DNA from 3 places in the Oricola thermophila genome. Region 3 is predicted to be linked to each of the others. Evidence: predicted binding sites of a transcription regulator. Region 3 holds the regulator's gene; each other region holds the start of a gene.
What was found. Region 3 encodes PhoB, which activates phosphate uptake and scavenging genes when phosphate is short. Its sites were predicted from a motif close to TGTCATNNANCTGTCAT; they were not measured.
Positions count from the first base shown of each region.

Region 1: a site for PhoB is predicted at 1,657-1,673, ahead of phnX (phosphonoacetaldehyde hydrolase). Genes of this name have one in related genera too.
Region 2: a site for PhoB is predicted at 2,841-2,857, ahead of HTY61_RS02275 (UDP-2,3-diacylglucosamine diphosphatase). Genes of this name have one in related genera too.

Region 1 covers NZ_CP054836.1:556,802-561,951, reverse strand. Annotated here, with positions in the region: gene HTY61_RS02570 (DUF1045 domain-containing protein) at 1-643, opposite strand, end outside; gene phnX (phosphonoacetaldehyde hydrolase) at 774-1,607, opposite strand; gene HTY61_RS02560 (sugar kinase) at 1,771-2,730, shown strand; gene HTY61_RS02555 (aldose epimerase family protein) at 2,709-3,707, opposite strand; gene HTY61_RS02550 (acyl carrier protein) at 3,920-4,201, shown strand; gene HTY61_RS02545 (beta-ketoacyl-ACP synthase) at 4,236-5,150, shown strand, end outside.
Region 2 covers NZ_CP054836.1:495,459-500,608, reverse strand. Annotated here, with positions in the region: gene HTY61_RS02285 (class I SAM-dependent methyltransferase) at 45-710, opposite strand; gene HTY61_RS02280 (BtaA family protein) at 714-1,937, opposite strand; gene HTY61_RS02275 (UDP-2,3-diacylglucosamine diphosphatase) at 1,964-2,812, opposite strand; gene HTY61_RS02270 (hypothetical protein) at 3,063-3,350, shown strand; gene HTY61_RS02265 (hypothetical protein) at 3,378-3,518, shown strand; gene HTY61_RS02260 (hypothetical protein) at 3,565-3,834, shown strand; gene HTY61_RS02255 (DUF1488 family protein) at 3,831-4,097, shown strand; gene HTY61_RS02250 (transglutaminase-like domain-containing protein) at 4,107-4,916, shown strand.
Region 3 covers NZ_CP054836.1:2,771,837-2,776,986, reverse strand. Annotated here, with positions in the region: gene pstC (phosphate ABC transporter permease subunit PstC) at 1-637, shown strand, start outside; gene pstA (phosphate ABC transporter permease PstA) at 637-1,947, shown strand; gene pstB (phosphate ABC transporter ATP-binding protein PstB) at 2,042-2,788, shown strand; gene phoU (phosphate signaling complex protein PhoU) at 2,845-3,567, shown strand; gene phoB (phosphate regulon transcriptional regulator PhoB) at 3,585-4,277, shown strand; gene HTY61_RS13320 (GcrA family cell cycle regulator) at 4,347-4,883, opposite strand.

The sequences.
Region 1 (5,150 bases), 1.8 Mb from region 3:
CCGGCTCACGCTCCACGAACACCGCCAGGTGGTCGACCGCCAGCGGCCCTTCCAGCACAGCATTGAAGTGGCGTTCAAGCGCCGACCGGATTCGCGGCCGGTCCGCCGGGTCCACATGGCCGGTCAGGGTCATGTGAAAGCGGAAATCATCGAATACGTAGGGATACCCCCAGTTCTGCAGGTTTCGAAGCTGAGACCGCGTTAGCATCTCCGGATTGCGCCGTTGAAACTCCGCTTCAGTAAGCGGCGCGCGCATCTTGTCGAAGAACGCGACAACACGGGCGGCAAAATCGTTCAGCGCGGTGTTGGGTTGCTCCGGAACCACCGCGAAGAATCCCCCCAGCCTGGATATCGTCGCACGTGGCACGATTACCGGGTCGCTTTCCCGGCTGAAGCGTTCGGCCATCGAGAGAAGCTCGTCCTCGCTCACGCCATCCGCGAGCCTGAACGGCGCCTTCAGCGTGGCGTGAAAGCCGTAGCGCCGAGGCACGGCGGTGAAATAGGCAATCTCGCCGAGCGCCAGCCCCGTCCCTTCGACATGTGGCAGGCTGAGACCGGAAAAGGCGTCGCGGCCAAGCCAGGTCGAGGCGGCCCGGGCAAGTTCATGATCGCGCGGCGGCGTGAAATAGATGGCGTAGCGCATGATGACGAATCACGGTTCTCGACAGGTTTGCCCCTGCTACGCCCTGCTTGTGACAACCATGCGAAAAAGGAAAGCGGATTCTATCGGCACGACCATGCCGCCATACCGGAAGTTGCCGGAAATCCGTTGCTCAGGCGGCGTACGCTGCGTACTCCGTGACTGCCGGCCGGTCGCCTTCGACAAGTCGGTCTTCGATATCCTCGATGATTGCCGGGAGCTCCGCGACGGATCCGATCACGTAGTCCGCTCCGGCATCCGTCAGCCGCTTGGCTGCCGCATTCACCAGTTCCAGCCTTTCCCCCGCCGGCAGCACCCTGAACGCATTTTCATCGAGTCCGAGTTCGTTCCCCGTCTCGCTGATGCCGACGGTCCAGCAGCCGGCAGCCTTCCCTTCCATCAATCCGGGCACGGTATCGTCGACCTTGACAACCGTTGATGCAGGATAGACGCCGAGCGTTACCATGGCATGATACATGGCCAAGGGCGACGGTCGCGCTTCGGGAACGTCGTCGGCGCAGACCAGTACATCGGTTTCAAGGCCCTGGGCGCGTGCGGCGGCAATAGCGTGCTCCATGATGTCGCGCGAATAGCCGGTCGTGGAACCGATCAGCACACCCCGCGCACGCAAAAAGCCGAACGTCATGAGAACTCCGTCGATCAGCTTCCCGCGCTCGCTGGCCATGCGGCGATTGACCTCTCGGTAGGTCGCATGGATGCGTTCCGCATCGCTCTCGCCGAAAATCGTTCCGGCGTGAGCGTCTTCCCAGGCGCGCGCAACGCTCTCCCTCGTTGCGAGACTGCGTATGTGATCGGGCCTGGCCAGCCCCATGTGGGCGCGCACGTCCCTGGCAGTCACGGGAACGCCCTCCTCGGCAAAGACCTGTTGCATCGAGAGAACCGGCGCAAGCGCACCGAAATCCACCAGCGTTCCAGCCCAACCGAATATGACCGCCCTCACCTGCATGCCCGACCGACCGTACCCTTCTCCCGAACAGCCTATTGTACCGCGACAGATGACAGTCATACGACAGTTGAAATCCCGACGCGGAAAACCGATAAATGCCCGCCTCCAAAACGTCGGTTGTCCCGGACAGGGTCGGCCACCTACCCGCAGCCTCGGAGCAGACATGACGCGAATCGCATCCATCGGTGAATGCATGATCGAACTTTCCGGACGCGATGGCGCGACCTGGAAACAGGGATTTGCGGGCGACACCCTCAATACCCTTTGGTATCTGCGCGCCCTGTTGCCGGAAGACATTGCGACCGACTATGTGACCGCGTTCGGAGACGACCCGTTCTCGCAGGAACAGATCGCGTTTCTGAGCGGCAACGGAATCGGCATCTCGCACAGCCCCGTCATCCCCGGCAAGGCGCCGGGCCTGTATGCGGTTTCGCTCGACGACAAGGGCGAACGTTCCTTCACCTATTGGCGCAGCGATGCCGCCGCGCGCCGCCTCGCCGACGACCGGGATGCGCTGGCGGCCAGCCTGTCCGATGCCGGCCTCGTATACTTCTCCGGCATTACCCTCGCCATTCTCGACGAAGATGCGCGATCCGCCATGCTGGCGATCGTGGAAAAGGCCCGCGAAGCGGACACGGCAATCGCATTCGACCCGAATTACCGGCCCCGCCTCTGGCCCAATCGCGACGCCGCCCGGGCGGCTGTGAACGCCGGCTACCGCGCTGCGACGATCGTCCTGCCCACGTTCGACGACGAGCAGGCGCTGTTCGACGACGAGAGCCCCGCCGATACCGTGGAACGGATCCGCCAGCATGGCCCGGGAGAAATCGTGGTGAAGTCCGGCGGCAAGGATGCCCTCGTGGCCGTCGGCATGGCGGCCCATCCGGTCGCACCGCCCCAGCCGGTTGAACCGCTGGACACCACCGGCGCCGGCGACAGCTTCAACGGTGCCTACCTGGCTGCCCGTCTTTCCGGGCGCACGCCGCAGGAGGCCGCCCTTTTCGCCCATTCCGTTGCCGGTCGCGTTATCCGCCACCACGGCGCGCTGGTCCCGATGGAAGGATTCTCCGATCTGCGTTTTCCGGGCGACATCCTGTCCGGTCAGGCCTTCGAAAAGATGTAGATCGTGCGCTGCGCCTGTACCTCGCCCGGATTGAGGGTCGCACTCGGATAGTCGGGACGGTTGGGAGCGTCCGGCCAGGCCTGCGCTTCAAGGCACAGTCCGGCGTGATGACCGTAGCGTCGTCCGCCCAGTCCGGGCACCGTCATGGCCATGCCCGGCGCAGTGAACAATTGCAGGCCGGGCTCGGTGGTAAGCACCTTCATCAACACCGAAGTGCGCGGCGACCACAGCTGCGCGACCTCGCGTACCCGCCCGTTGCCGCCGAGGCAGAAATTGTGGTCGTAGGCCGCCGCCGGATCGGATGCGGTGATCGGTTTCATCTCCCTGAAATCGAATTTTGTCCCGGCAACGGGCTGCGGCGGACCGACCGGGATCAACGTGTTGTCCACCGGCAAATAGCTGTCCGCCGCAATCATGAGCTCGTGCCCGGTGACCGGACCGGCTCCGCCGTTCTCCAGGTTGAAATAGCTGTGATGCGCCATGGAACAAACGGTCGGGGCATCGGCTTCCGCGGTAAGGATGACACGCAGCTCCCCCCGGTCCGCCACCTCGTACCGGCAGCGCGCGATGAGGTGGCCGGGGAACCCCATGTCGCCGTCCGCGCTTTCGATCCGCATGACGACGTGGCTCTCCCCGGCATCCTCGATGGTCCACAGCCGCTCCGAAAAGCCTTTCCGGCCGCCATGAAGGCAATGCCCGTGATCGTTCTTGTCGACGTGGTAGCCGACCCCGTTCAGGACGAAATGCCCGCCCGCGATGCGATTGGCGAAACGTCCCACGGTCGCGCCGAAATAGGGCGAATGGAACTCGTAATCCCTCAGTCTCTCGAACCCGAGAACCAGCGGCGCGTCATGCCCCTCCAGCCTCAGGTCCTGTATCGCGGCGCCGCGCGTTATGATTTTCGCGGTCAGCCCGCCCCCCGATATCGTCACCCGCTCGACCGTTTCGCCGGATGCCAGTTCTCCCCATTCTTCCATGCGTGGCTCCTGTCCTGCGTCCTTGCCGAGTGTCTCGCGGCATTCCCTGCCGTGCATCCCCGCTTTTCACACGCAACGGTTGCGCAGACGGGAAAGACAACGGCCTTTCCCTTGGCGTACAAACACGCTAGAGAGCGCGCAAGACACTGAATGTTTGATTTGATGCATCATCGGTCCGCCTGGTGATGCACGAGCATACGAAGGACTGAAGCGTGGCAACCACATTCGAAAAAGTCGCCGACATCATCGCGGAAACGAGCGAAATCGAGCGCGAGTCGATCACCCCGGAAAGCCACACGATCGACGATCTCGGCATCGACAGCCTCGATTTTCTCGACATCGTTTTCGCGATCGACAAGGAATTCGGCATCAAGATCCCGCTCGAGCAGTGGACGCAGGACGTCAACGACGGCAAGGTGGCAACCGAGGAATACTTCGTGCTGAAGAACCTCTGCGCCAAGATCGACGGTCTCGTCGCGGCGAAGCAGGGCTGAACGCCCGGCCCCAATACGGAAAAGCACTGCCTAGATGCCCAATCCAAACGACGTCGTCATAACGGGAATCGGCATTCTGTCCTCGCTCGGCGAAGGCGCGGAAGAGAACTGGTCCGCCCTGCTCGGATTTGAAGCCCCGGTGCTCGACAGCGAACGTTTCGCTCCCTACACCATTCACCCGCTGGCCGACGTCGACTGGTCGCAGCAGATTGCGCGTCGCGGCGATCAGCGCCAGATGGAAGCCTGGCAGCGCATCGGCACCTATACCGCCGGCCTCGCGCTCGAGGATGCCGGCATAAAGGGCGACGAAGCCCTGTGCGCCTCGATGGACATGATCGTCGCCGCCTCGGGCGGCGAGCGGGACGTCGACGTTGACACGATGATCCTGTCGCGGGTCGCCGAGGGCGCGGTCGATCCGGGGATTGCGATCAACGAGGTGCTGACGACGGAACTTCGCCCGACTCTTTTCCTGGCCCAGCTTTCCAACCTGCTGGCGGGAAACATCTCCATTGTCCACAAGGTGACCGGATCGTCACGCACCTTCATGGGCGAGGAAGGTTCGGGCATCTCCGCGGTCCAGACGGCGGCGGCCCGCATCCGCTCCGGCCAGAGCACCCATGCGCTGGTGGGTGGCGCCTACAATACCGAGCATCCGGACATGCTGCTGGGCTACGAGCTTGGCCATCACCTGTCGCGCGGAGGCTGGGCGCCGGTGTGGGATCGCGAGACACTGGAAGGCGGAGGCATCGTCAGCGGCTCCGGCGGCGCATTCCTCGTGCTGGAAAGCCGGGAACATGCCGAAGGACGCGGCGCGACCATCCATGCCGAACTCGGCCCGGTCGTTGCAGACCAGGGGCCCGTCGCCGCGGAACAGACCCGGAAGCGGCTTGAGAGGCTCGCCGGCGAAGCAGGCCTCGCGGATGTCGGCATGGTCGTTTCCTCCGCTTCC
Region 2 (5,150 bases), 1.7 Mb from region 3:
AATGACGCCCTGATAATGCATCGGCACCGCGCGGTGCAACGGCCTCAGCGCCGAATCACCCCGTAGCGCGCATAGTCGCGACACAGGCTCTCGAAGCGAAGCGTCGCCCCGGCGTCCTGCGCGGCTTCTGCCATGCCCCGCTCCAGCTCCTTGCGCGGCTCGACGTGGAACTTCGCCAGCCATCCCTGCAGCCCCGCACGGAACCAGCCCGGCAGCCGCTCCTGCTGGCCGAAATCGACGACATGCAGCGCGCCGTCATCGGCCAGGTGCCGCGCCGCCTCGGCAATCGCCGCCCGCCATGGCGGGATCATCGAAACGGCATAGGAAAGAAATATCCTGTCGAACGAGGCAACGCCGAACAGCGCCTGCGGGTCGAAACCGGTGGCGTCGGCCTGCGCCAGCACGATGCGGTCCGAAAGCCCGGCCCTGTCAATATTACGGCTCGCCTGCTTCAGCATTTCCGATGAAATGTCAAAGCCGTAGAGGCTCGACTTCGGATAGCGTCTCGCCGCGACGATCAGGTTGCGCCCGGTGCCGCAGGCCGCCTCCAGTATCGTCGTCCCCTCGCCCGCCGCGAGGTCCGCGATCAGCCGGTCGCGCCCGAGCAGGTAGTATTTCCGGGTCAGGTCGTAGACATGGCGCTGGTTGCGGTAGATCGCGTCCATCAGCCTGCCGTGGGCCTCGCTGTCCTGCTCCGTCACCCGCGCCATGCGCTACCCGTCCAGCGTGTAGAGGTGGAAGCCGCCGTAGATGGCCGAACGGTCGGCCCGCGTCCACGCCCTCGACCGTTCCGCGTGGTAGGTCCAGCGATCCAGGATCGCCCGGTCGACGTGGCCCGGCAGGATGGTCCCGATGCCCGCGGTGCGGAAGATGACGCGCGCGCCCGGCGCGGCCGTCCGCGTGATCTGCGACCACAGCTCGTTCAGTTGCCGGTCCGTCATCCAGTCCTGCGCATCCAGCAGAACGTAGCCGTGACGCGATCCCGCCGGCAATTCGCCGAGCAGGTCGGTCAGCGAGCGGTTGTGCACCGTCGCGCGCACCGCGTTTTCCTTCAGCGCGTCGAAATTCTCCTCGCGCAGATAGGGCGGCACCGGCCCGTTCTCGCCGTAGCCGCGGGCGACCGCCTGCCAGGCGAACCAGTTCTCCGACAGCGGGAAGTCGCAGAACAGCGCCCGCGTGCGCTCGCGCAGCACCGCCAGCATGTCGCCGTCCGCCGCGCCGGCCAGCGCGTCATATTGCTGCGGCGGGATGCCGAGCCCGATCAGCGACGCCTTGTTGCCGGCGATCCACCTGACCAGCCGCTTTTCGAACACCGGCGCGAGATTGGCTTCGAACCACGTCGCCTGCTCCTCGGGCGTCCGGCAGGCAAGAAAGCTCTTCAGGTCGACACCGAACAGCCCGGCCAGCAGATGCGCCGAACCGATGAAGCGGCCGAGCATTCCGTGCCGGTAGAAGCCGTCCTCGAACATCTCTATGCGCCGCCCGCCGATGCCGCGCCGCCCGTTCCAGTAGGAAAGCGTCGCCGCGTCGCAATGCGGCGCCACCAGCCGGTCGAACAGGTCGGCATTGCCGCGCACGTTGGCCCGCCCGAACATGGCGAAGAAGCTCTCGTGGTCCGGCAGATGACGCGCCGCGGCCAGCTTCATGCGGTTCAGCGCCACGTGGGCCGGGGACAGGTCGACCGCGGTGACGGAGTCCGGCCCAGCCGTCAGGTAGCTCATCATGTTGCAGCCGCCGGAAGCGATGCAGACGAGCCTGTGGTGCGGCTCGATTTCCAGCGCCGCCATGTCCACTTCCGGGTCCTCCCATATCTGGGGATAGACCAGCCCGTTGAATGCCTTCGAGAATATCCGCTCCAGCAGGCCGGTCTTCGACAGGGCGGAATTCCGGTGAACCGCAGCGCCAAGCTGTTCCCTGACCGTGATGGCATCGCTCATGTCTGTGCCGCTTTCCGTTCGGGCGGTCAGGCCGCCGTCTTCTGTCGTTGCCGTTTTGCCTTGCGCCCGTTCGCCTGCGGCATCACCGCCGGCAGCCTGCCGCGGTTGCGCTCGCGCATGATCGCCGACCAGTCGATCAGCCGCAGCGTGCCGTCGTGCTCCTCGACGATGGCCGTGCAGCTTTCCACCCAGTCGCCGGTGTTGACGTAGGTGATGCCGTTCATCTCGGTGAGCGCAGCATGATGGATGTGGCCGCAGACCACGCCGTCGACGCCGGCCTTGGCCGCCTCGGAGACGAGGATGGTTTCATAGGCGCCGATGAAATTGACCGCCTGCTTGACGCGCAGCTTCGCCCATCTGGACAGCGACCAGTACTGCCCGCCCCACAGCCGGCGCAGCCGGTTGAACCAGAAGTTCACCGCCAGCGCGATCGTGTAGGCCACGTCGCCGACATGGGCGAGCCACTTGGCGTTGACCACCACCATGTCGAACTGGTCGCCGTGGATGACCAGCAGCTTCCTGCCGTCGGCTGTCTCGTGGATGTCGCGGTTCTTCACCTCGATGCCGCCGAAATGCGTGCCGGGAAACTGCCGCATCACCTCGTCGTGGTTGCCGGGCACGTAGACGATCTCGGCCCCCTTGCGGCCCTTGCGCAGCAGCTTCTGCACCACGTCGTTGTGCACCTGCGGCCAGTACCAGCCGCGCTTCAGCCGCCAGCCGTCGAAGATGTCGCCGACGAGATAGATCTTCTCGGCGTCGTGCTCGCGCAGGAAATCCAGCAGCATGTCGGCGCGGCATCCCCGCGTTCCGAGGTGGATGTCGGAGAGAAAGAGCGTTCGGAACTTCTTTTCCTCGCCCGGCCTGTCGTCGCGCATCTGCATGACAGCCCAAAACCAGAGTCGCGTGACAGCCGTGTGACGGCATGCCGCCGGCGGCGTTTCGCAGCACAATTCGGAAGGGCCGGACGCGAATTGGCCACAATCGAAGCGCGACTGTGTTTCCGGGATACACACCGCGTGATCGCAACCTTCCGGGCAACGGCAGGGCCACGCGCCTCCTGCGCCGACAGGGCGGACGGCAGGCCTGTTTTCGCGGAACGGCCCTTCCGCCGCTTGGGACAATAAGATGCCAACTCGCACCCGCCGCACCACCGCAAGTTTCCGCCATTCCTTTTTCCTTGCGGCACTCGGCTCCCCGCAACCGGCGGGCGAATACGACATTGACGAGGATGAGCAGGCCGTCGAGGGAAGGTCCTGGGTCGCGTGGCACCGCGTCGCCACTTTCATCCACCTGCCCGCCAGGCGCGAGGGAGCCCGCAGTCGCCAGATGGTGAAGATAGACCACGCCGAACTCGAGGCCGCCCTCGTACTGGACGAGAAACGCGGCAGCGAACCGGAAAACCGCACTCAATGACAACCACGCATCCTGAAAGGATCGATCATGGCCAAGGGTCAGAAACGCAGCAACAAGGAAATCCGGAAACCGAAACAGGACAAGCCGGCCAAGCAGGCGGCTTCCTCGGACACCATGGCACCGTTGAGGACTTCCGGTGCCGGCGGCTTCACCGGCAAGAAGAAGTGATGCGGCCCCCGCCCTTTGGCGGGACGGCCCGGAACGGGAAAAACGGATGAGAATCGTTATCGAATACTGCCGCGACCGTCACCCCGACGCCGCGCTTGCCGTTGTCGACCGCGTTCATTGCGAGGCCGTCAGCCTCGCGGCGGCAAAGAGCATCGCCATCGCGATGGCGGCATCGCGCATGATACCGCCGGAGCCGGATCTGGTCCGCGTTCTCGACGAGCGGGGCATTGAGTTTTTCCGCCAGGGCATCGGTCCGGCAAACACTTCGGAACCGGCCCGGACGCCGGTCTCGACCGACCAGGAGACGGAACGATGACGCTGACCTTTCTCAACGAAAGCCGCTTTTATGATCCCGGACGCCGGCAGATCCGTTTTGTCGGGCATGACGGCATGTCGACAGTGCCGTTTCGCATCGACATCGATGCCATAGTGAAAAAGGCCCCCGATATGCCGGGAGACGAATCCCTTTTCCTGAATTCCTTCGACGGCAAGCGCGAATCCATCCGCAGCGTCGCGCGGGAGGCCTATTCCAACAGGCGGCAGACCGTCTATGTGCTGACCGCGGAAGATTTCCGCTAGAATGCGTCCATGCAGATCCGTTTCGGATACGAACTGACGGTCCAGTGCGAGCAGCCGACGCCCATGGTGTGCCTGATGGAAATCAGGCCCGAGCGCCGTGGCGACCTGGTTGCGCCTGAACGGCTGGTCTCCACGCCCGCCGTGCCGACGCACACCTATCTCGACATGTTCGGCAATGTCTGCCGACGCTTCACCGCGCCGGCGGGCGATTTCTCGCTTTGGGCCGATGCCACGATCTCCGATCCCGGCACCCTTGATCCCGCCTTTCCGGATGCAGCCGAGATCCCGGTCCCCGAGCTTCCTGACGAATGCATCGGTTATCTCATGGGTAGCCGCTATTGCGAAACCGACCGGCTGAGCCAGATCGCCTGGGACCTGTTCGGAAATGTCGAGCCCGGCTGGGGCCGCGTCCAGGCGATCTGCGATTTCGTCCACGACCATCTCGACTTCGACTACATGAAGGCGCGCGCCACCCGCACGGCGCTGGAAGCCTACAACGAGCGGGTCGGCGTCTGCCGCGATTACGCCCACCTCGCCATCACGCTCTGCCGCTGCATGAACATCCCGGCGCGCTACGTGAACGGCCATCTCGGCGATATCGGCGTGCCGATCCTCGACCCGATGGATTTCTCCGCCTGGATGGAGGTCTATCTCGGCGGCCGCTGGCACGTTTTCGACCCGCGCAACAACATGCCGCGCATCGGCCGCATCGTCGTCGCCCGCGGCCGCGACGCCGCCGATGTCCCGCTGATCAACTCCTTCGGCCCGCACGTCCTGAAGAACTTCCGCGTCTGGACCTACGACGTCACCGGGCCTTAGGCCGCCGGCAGGAATTCGATGACGTGTTTCGCCCCCGGCCATGCGGTCGAAAGCGGGCCTGACGGATTTTTCGCGTTTTCCGGGCAAAGTTGTCGCGATTCCGGATCGCGGCTGCCTCATGCGGATACTGTCTCTGATTGGATCGACGGCCTTGCTCATCGCGCTCGGCGACTGGATCTTCGGTCGCCTGTTCGGCGGCGGTTTCCTCGTCCGCGCCGGCGGCACGGTTGTCGC
Region 3 (5,150 bases):
TGTCGGCATCATGTCGGCGATCTATCTGACCGAATATGCGGGATCCAGATTTCGCTCGATCGTGAAGCCGCTTCTGGAAATCCTTGCCGGCATTCCTACGGTCGTATACGGCTTCTTCGCCGTGCTTACGGTTGCGCCGCTGATCCGTGCCCTCGGGCTGAATTTGGGAATTCCCTCGGCGCCGAACAGCGCGCTGGCGGCGGGCGGCGTGATGGGCATCATGCTCATCCCTTTCATTTCGTCCATTTCCGATGACGCATTGGCAGCCGTGCCGCGCGCAATGCGCGACGGCTCCTATGCGCTCGGGGCGACGAAGGGCGAGACGATCCGCAAGGTGCTTCTCCCCGCGGCTCTGCCGGGCATTGTCGGCGGCATCCTGCTCGCGTTGAGCCGCGCCATTGGCGAGACCATGATCGTGGTCATGGCGGCCGGCCTGATAGCCAAGATGACGATCAACCCCTTCGAATCCGTGACCACTGTCACCGTGCAGATCGTGACGCTACTGATCGGCGATACCGAGTTCGACAATCCGAAGACGCTTGCCGCATTCGCATTGGGACTGCTGCTCTTCGTCATCACCTTGGGGCTCAATCTGATCGCCCTGAATGTGGTCCGCCGCTACCGGGAGAAGTACTGATGTCTGACGCGACGCCAATGCAGACGAAGGTTGCCGTTCCGCGCGCCGTTCGAGTCGACTGGAAGTCCCGGGAAATGGCCAATCGGAGAAAGGCACGCTACGCCGCCGATCGTCGGCTTCAGGCCTATGGCCTGATCGCGATTTTCTTTGCGCTCGGTTTCCTGGCAACGCTTGTCGGCACCCTGACCTATTCGGGGCACCAGGCATTCAGGCAGACGATGGTCTCGGTCGAAATCGATCTCGGCGAGGCCGGGATCGATCCCTATGACCTCATGGGAGCCAACTGGCGCGGTATTGCCCGCGATGCCTACAGGAAGCTTGTTCCGGACCTGCCTCGCAGCGAGGAACGTGCCTATTTCTCGATGTTCACCTCGAACGGCCAGTACCTTATCCGCGATGCGGTCAGGAAGGATCCCTCGCTCCTTTCCGGCCCCTCGACATTCCGGATTCCCTTCTCGGATCCGATCGACCAGCTGGCCAAGGGAGAGATCGACAGGAACCTTCCTCCCAACCAGCGGCGTGTAAGTGACGAGCAAATCGAATATTATGATCAGCTGGTGGCGCAGGGAATCGTCTCGCGGCCGTTCAACTGGGGCCTGTTCTTCAATGCGGACAGCCGGTTCCCGGAGCTGGCCGGTCTGGCGGGCGCCATTGTCGGAACCTTTTACGCGCTTCTCGTCTGCTTTCTCATCAGCTTTCCTCTTGGGATCGCTGCAGCGATCTATCTGGAGGAATTCGCGCCGAAGAACCGCTGGACCGACACGATCGAGATCAACATCAACAATCTCGCGGCCGTGCCGTCGATTGTTTTTGGCCTGCTCGGACTCGCGGTGTTTCTCGGCTGGTTCGGCCTGCCGCGTTCGGCGCCATTCGTGGGCGGGCTGGTGCTTTCGCTCATGACGCTTCCGACGATCATCATAGTTACACGGGCCGCGCTCAAGCAGGTTCCCGGGTCGATCGCGGAAGCTGCACTCGGGGTCGGCGCGTCCAAGCACGAGGCAATCCTGCATCATCAGCTTCCTCTTGCGATGCCGACCATTCTGACCGGCACCATCATCGGGCTTGCACAGGCATTGGGCGAAACGGCACCGCTTCTGCTGATCGGGATGAACGCGTTCATAACAAGTCCGCCCGGCGGATTGTTCGAACCGGCAACCGCATTGCCGACGCAGATCTACATATGGGCGGACAGTCCCGAGCGCGGTTTCATGTCGCGGACTTCGGCGGCAATCCTTGTCCTGCTTGGTTTCCTGGTGGTGATGAACGGAATGGCGGTATATCTGCGTCAGAAGTTCGAACGGCGGTGGTAGAATTATGGAGAAGAGTGCCATGAAGGTGGATGCCGATCAGCTGTTCGCGACGAACGGCCAGGGCGGGGCGGTCGCTGGCCAGCCCAGAACGAAGATGAAGGGCGAAGACGTCTGCGTGTCTTACGGCCAGAAACAGGCGTTGTTCGATATCAGTCTCGATATCTACGAGCACCAGGTGACTGCGCTCATCGGGCCGTCGGGTTGCGGCAAGTCGACTTTCCTGCGGTGCCTCAACCGCATGAACGACACAATCGACGGTTGCCGTGTCAGCGGCAACATCACCCTCGACTCCGAGAACATATACGATCCGTCGATCGATGTTGTGGAACTGCGTGCTCGCGTCGGCATGGTTTTTCAGAAGCCGAACCCGTTCCCGAAGTCGATCTATGAGAACGTGGCCTATGGTCCGCGCATCCACGGCTTGGCGAAGACCAAGGCGGATCTCGACAATGTCGTCGAATACAGCCTGCGCGGCGCCGGGCTTTGGGAAGAGGTGAAGGACCGTCTCGCCGAGCCGGGCACCGGCCTGTCCGGTGGTCAGCAGCAGCGCCTTTGCATAGCACGCGCAATTGCTGTGTCGCCGGAAGTGATCCTGATGGACGAACCGTGCTCGGCGCTCGATCCGATCGCCACCGCGAAGGTCGAGGAGCTTATCGACGAGTTGCGCGAGAACTACACGATAGTCATCGTCACACACTCGATGCAGCAGGCCGCGCGCGTTTCGCAGCGTACCGCCATGTTCCATCTGGGCTTGCTTGTCGAGGTGGACGACACCAAGACGATTTTCACCAACCCGTCGGAGAAGCGTACCCAGGACTACATAACCGGCCGCTTCGGCTAGGCCCGTCTGGGCGCGTACCCGCAGAGAAGAGCAGCCTTTTGAGGAAGGAAAATCCGATGGTTCCAACCAACCACACGGTGAAATCGTTCGACGACGACATGAAGTTTCTCGCCCACAAGATTGCCGAGATGGGCGGTCTTGCCGAACGGATGGTGGAGAATTCCATAAGTGCCCTGGTGAAGTCGGATATCCAGTTGGCGCAGAAGGTGATTGCCGACGATCTGATCCTCGACGAGGCAGAGGCGCTGCTCGACGAAAAGGTGGTGCTGATTATCGCGCAGCGTCAGCCCATGGCTGCCGACCTGCGCGAGGTGTTTTCCACGATCCGCATCGCGACGGATCTCGAGCGCATCGGAGATCTCGCCAAGAACATCGCAAAGCGGGTTGTCGCGATTTCCGAACGCAGCAATTCGGTCAATCTCGTTCGCGGGATCGAACACCTGGGGGATCTGGCGCTCGCACAGCTGAAGGAAGTGCTCGACGCCTTCGGATCGCGCTCGGTCACGCGCATCAACATGGTGCGCGACCGTGATGACGAGATCGACGCCATGTATACCTCGCTGTTTCGCGAACTCCTCACCTACATGATGGAGGATCCGCGCAACATCACGACCTGTACCCACCTTCTGTTCTGCGCGAAGAATGTCGAACGCATTGGCGATCATGCCACGAACATCGCCGAGTCCGTCTACTACATAGTCACGGGCGAGCGGCTTTCGACCTTTCGCCCGAAGGAAGACAAGACCCATCGCATCGTGGTCGATGAACCGAATGCTTGATGTAAGGGAGCATGCTCATGGGCAATCAGCCAAGGGTGATGATTGTCGAGGATGAGGAAGCGCTCAGTGTCCTCTTGAAATACAATCTTGAGTCCGAGGGATACCGGGTTGATGCCGAGTTGCGCGGCGACGAGGCCGAGATCGCGCTGCGTGAATCGGTTCCGGATCTGCTGATCCTCGACTGGATGCTGCCCGGCCTTTCCGGCATCGAGCTGTGCCGTCGCCTGCGGGCCCGGCCCGAGACGCAGCGTCTGCCGATCATCATGCTGACTGCGCGGGGCGAGGAGAGCGAACGCATCCGCGGCCTTTCCACCGGCGCGGACGACTATGTGGTCAAGCCGTTCTCCACGCCTGAACTGATGGCCCGCGTAAAGGCGATGCTCCGGCGTGCCCGGCCCGAGATCGTTGCCAGCGTGCTCAAGGTCGGCGAACTCGAACTCGATCGCGAAACCCACCGCGTCTATCGCAGCGGCCGCGAAATCAAGCTCGGACCGACAGAGTTTCGGCTCCTCGAATTCTTCCTGCAGGCGCCGGGCCGTGTCTTCTCGCGCGCGCAGCTTCTCGATGGCGTGTGGGGCGAGGATATCTATGTCGACGATCGCACTGTCGACGTCCACATCGGGCGGCTGCGCAAATCGATCAACTTCGGAAAGATGCGCGACCCGATCCGCACCGTTCGCGGTGCGGGCTACTCGCTCGAGGCGGTCTGAAGAAAATGCCTGGATGAAAACGTAACGGGCGGCTGATGCCGCCCGGGTCTATTGTCGGTTGCCTTTCGTCTAGCGAGTACGCTTGCGCTCCGACGATGGCTGGAAGGCAAGCCGCGCGTGATACTTGCAGTACGGGGAGTCCTCCTCGGACTGGTGTCCGCAGAAATGAAAGTCCTCCGAAAGCGGATCTCCCTGCGGCCACTTGCAGGTGTTTTCGTTCAGTTCGACCAGCTTGAGTTGCTTAGAAATCGGAACGACGACATCCTCGATCGGGCGCTGGTCGGTCTCTGCGAGGGCAACGGCCTCCGTTTTCATGACCGTGGCGCCGACCGTGCGGGTCACGGTTGTCACCGTGCTTCCGCCGCCACCGCCACCACCGCGGCTATAGCTGCCGCGCGACGATGAAGGGCGTGTTGCGGCGCTGCGCTTGGCCTTGGGGGCACCGGTGGAGACGGATTTTGCCCGTCCCGAAAGCTTCAGCCGGTGGACCTTGCCGATGACGGCATTCCGGCTGACGCCGCCGAGCTGTGCCGCGATCTGGCTCGCGCTCAGCCCTTCCGTCCAAAGCTTTTTCAACAGTTCCACGCGTTCGTCTGTCCAGCTCACTCAGCTCTCCATCCAGGTTTTGGCGCAGAATCCCTCTCCGTGGCTCGGTTTTCGAAAGAAAAAAACCGGCACCTGAACGCGATACTTGGGAGTTTACTCTGCGCGGTTGTCCCGCCACGTCCGCAACGTACTATGGCGGTTGACTCGCTGACAAGAGTCCCACTTCGGTACACGAATCAGTTTTTGCGGTTTTCAACAACTTGCGCCTCGGCCTCTTGGAGGCGTCTCGAACCACCCGTTGAAGCGCTTTTGATTGACGGATGAGCG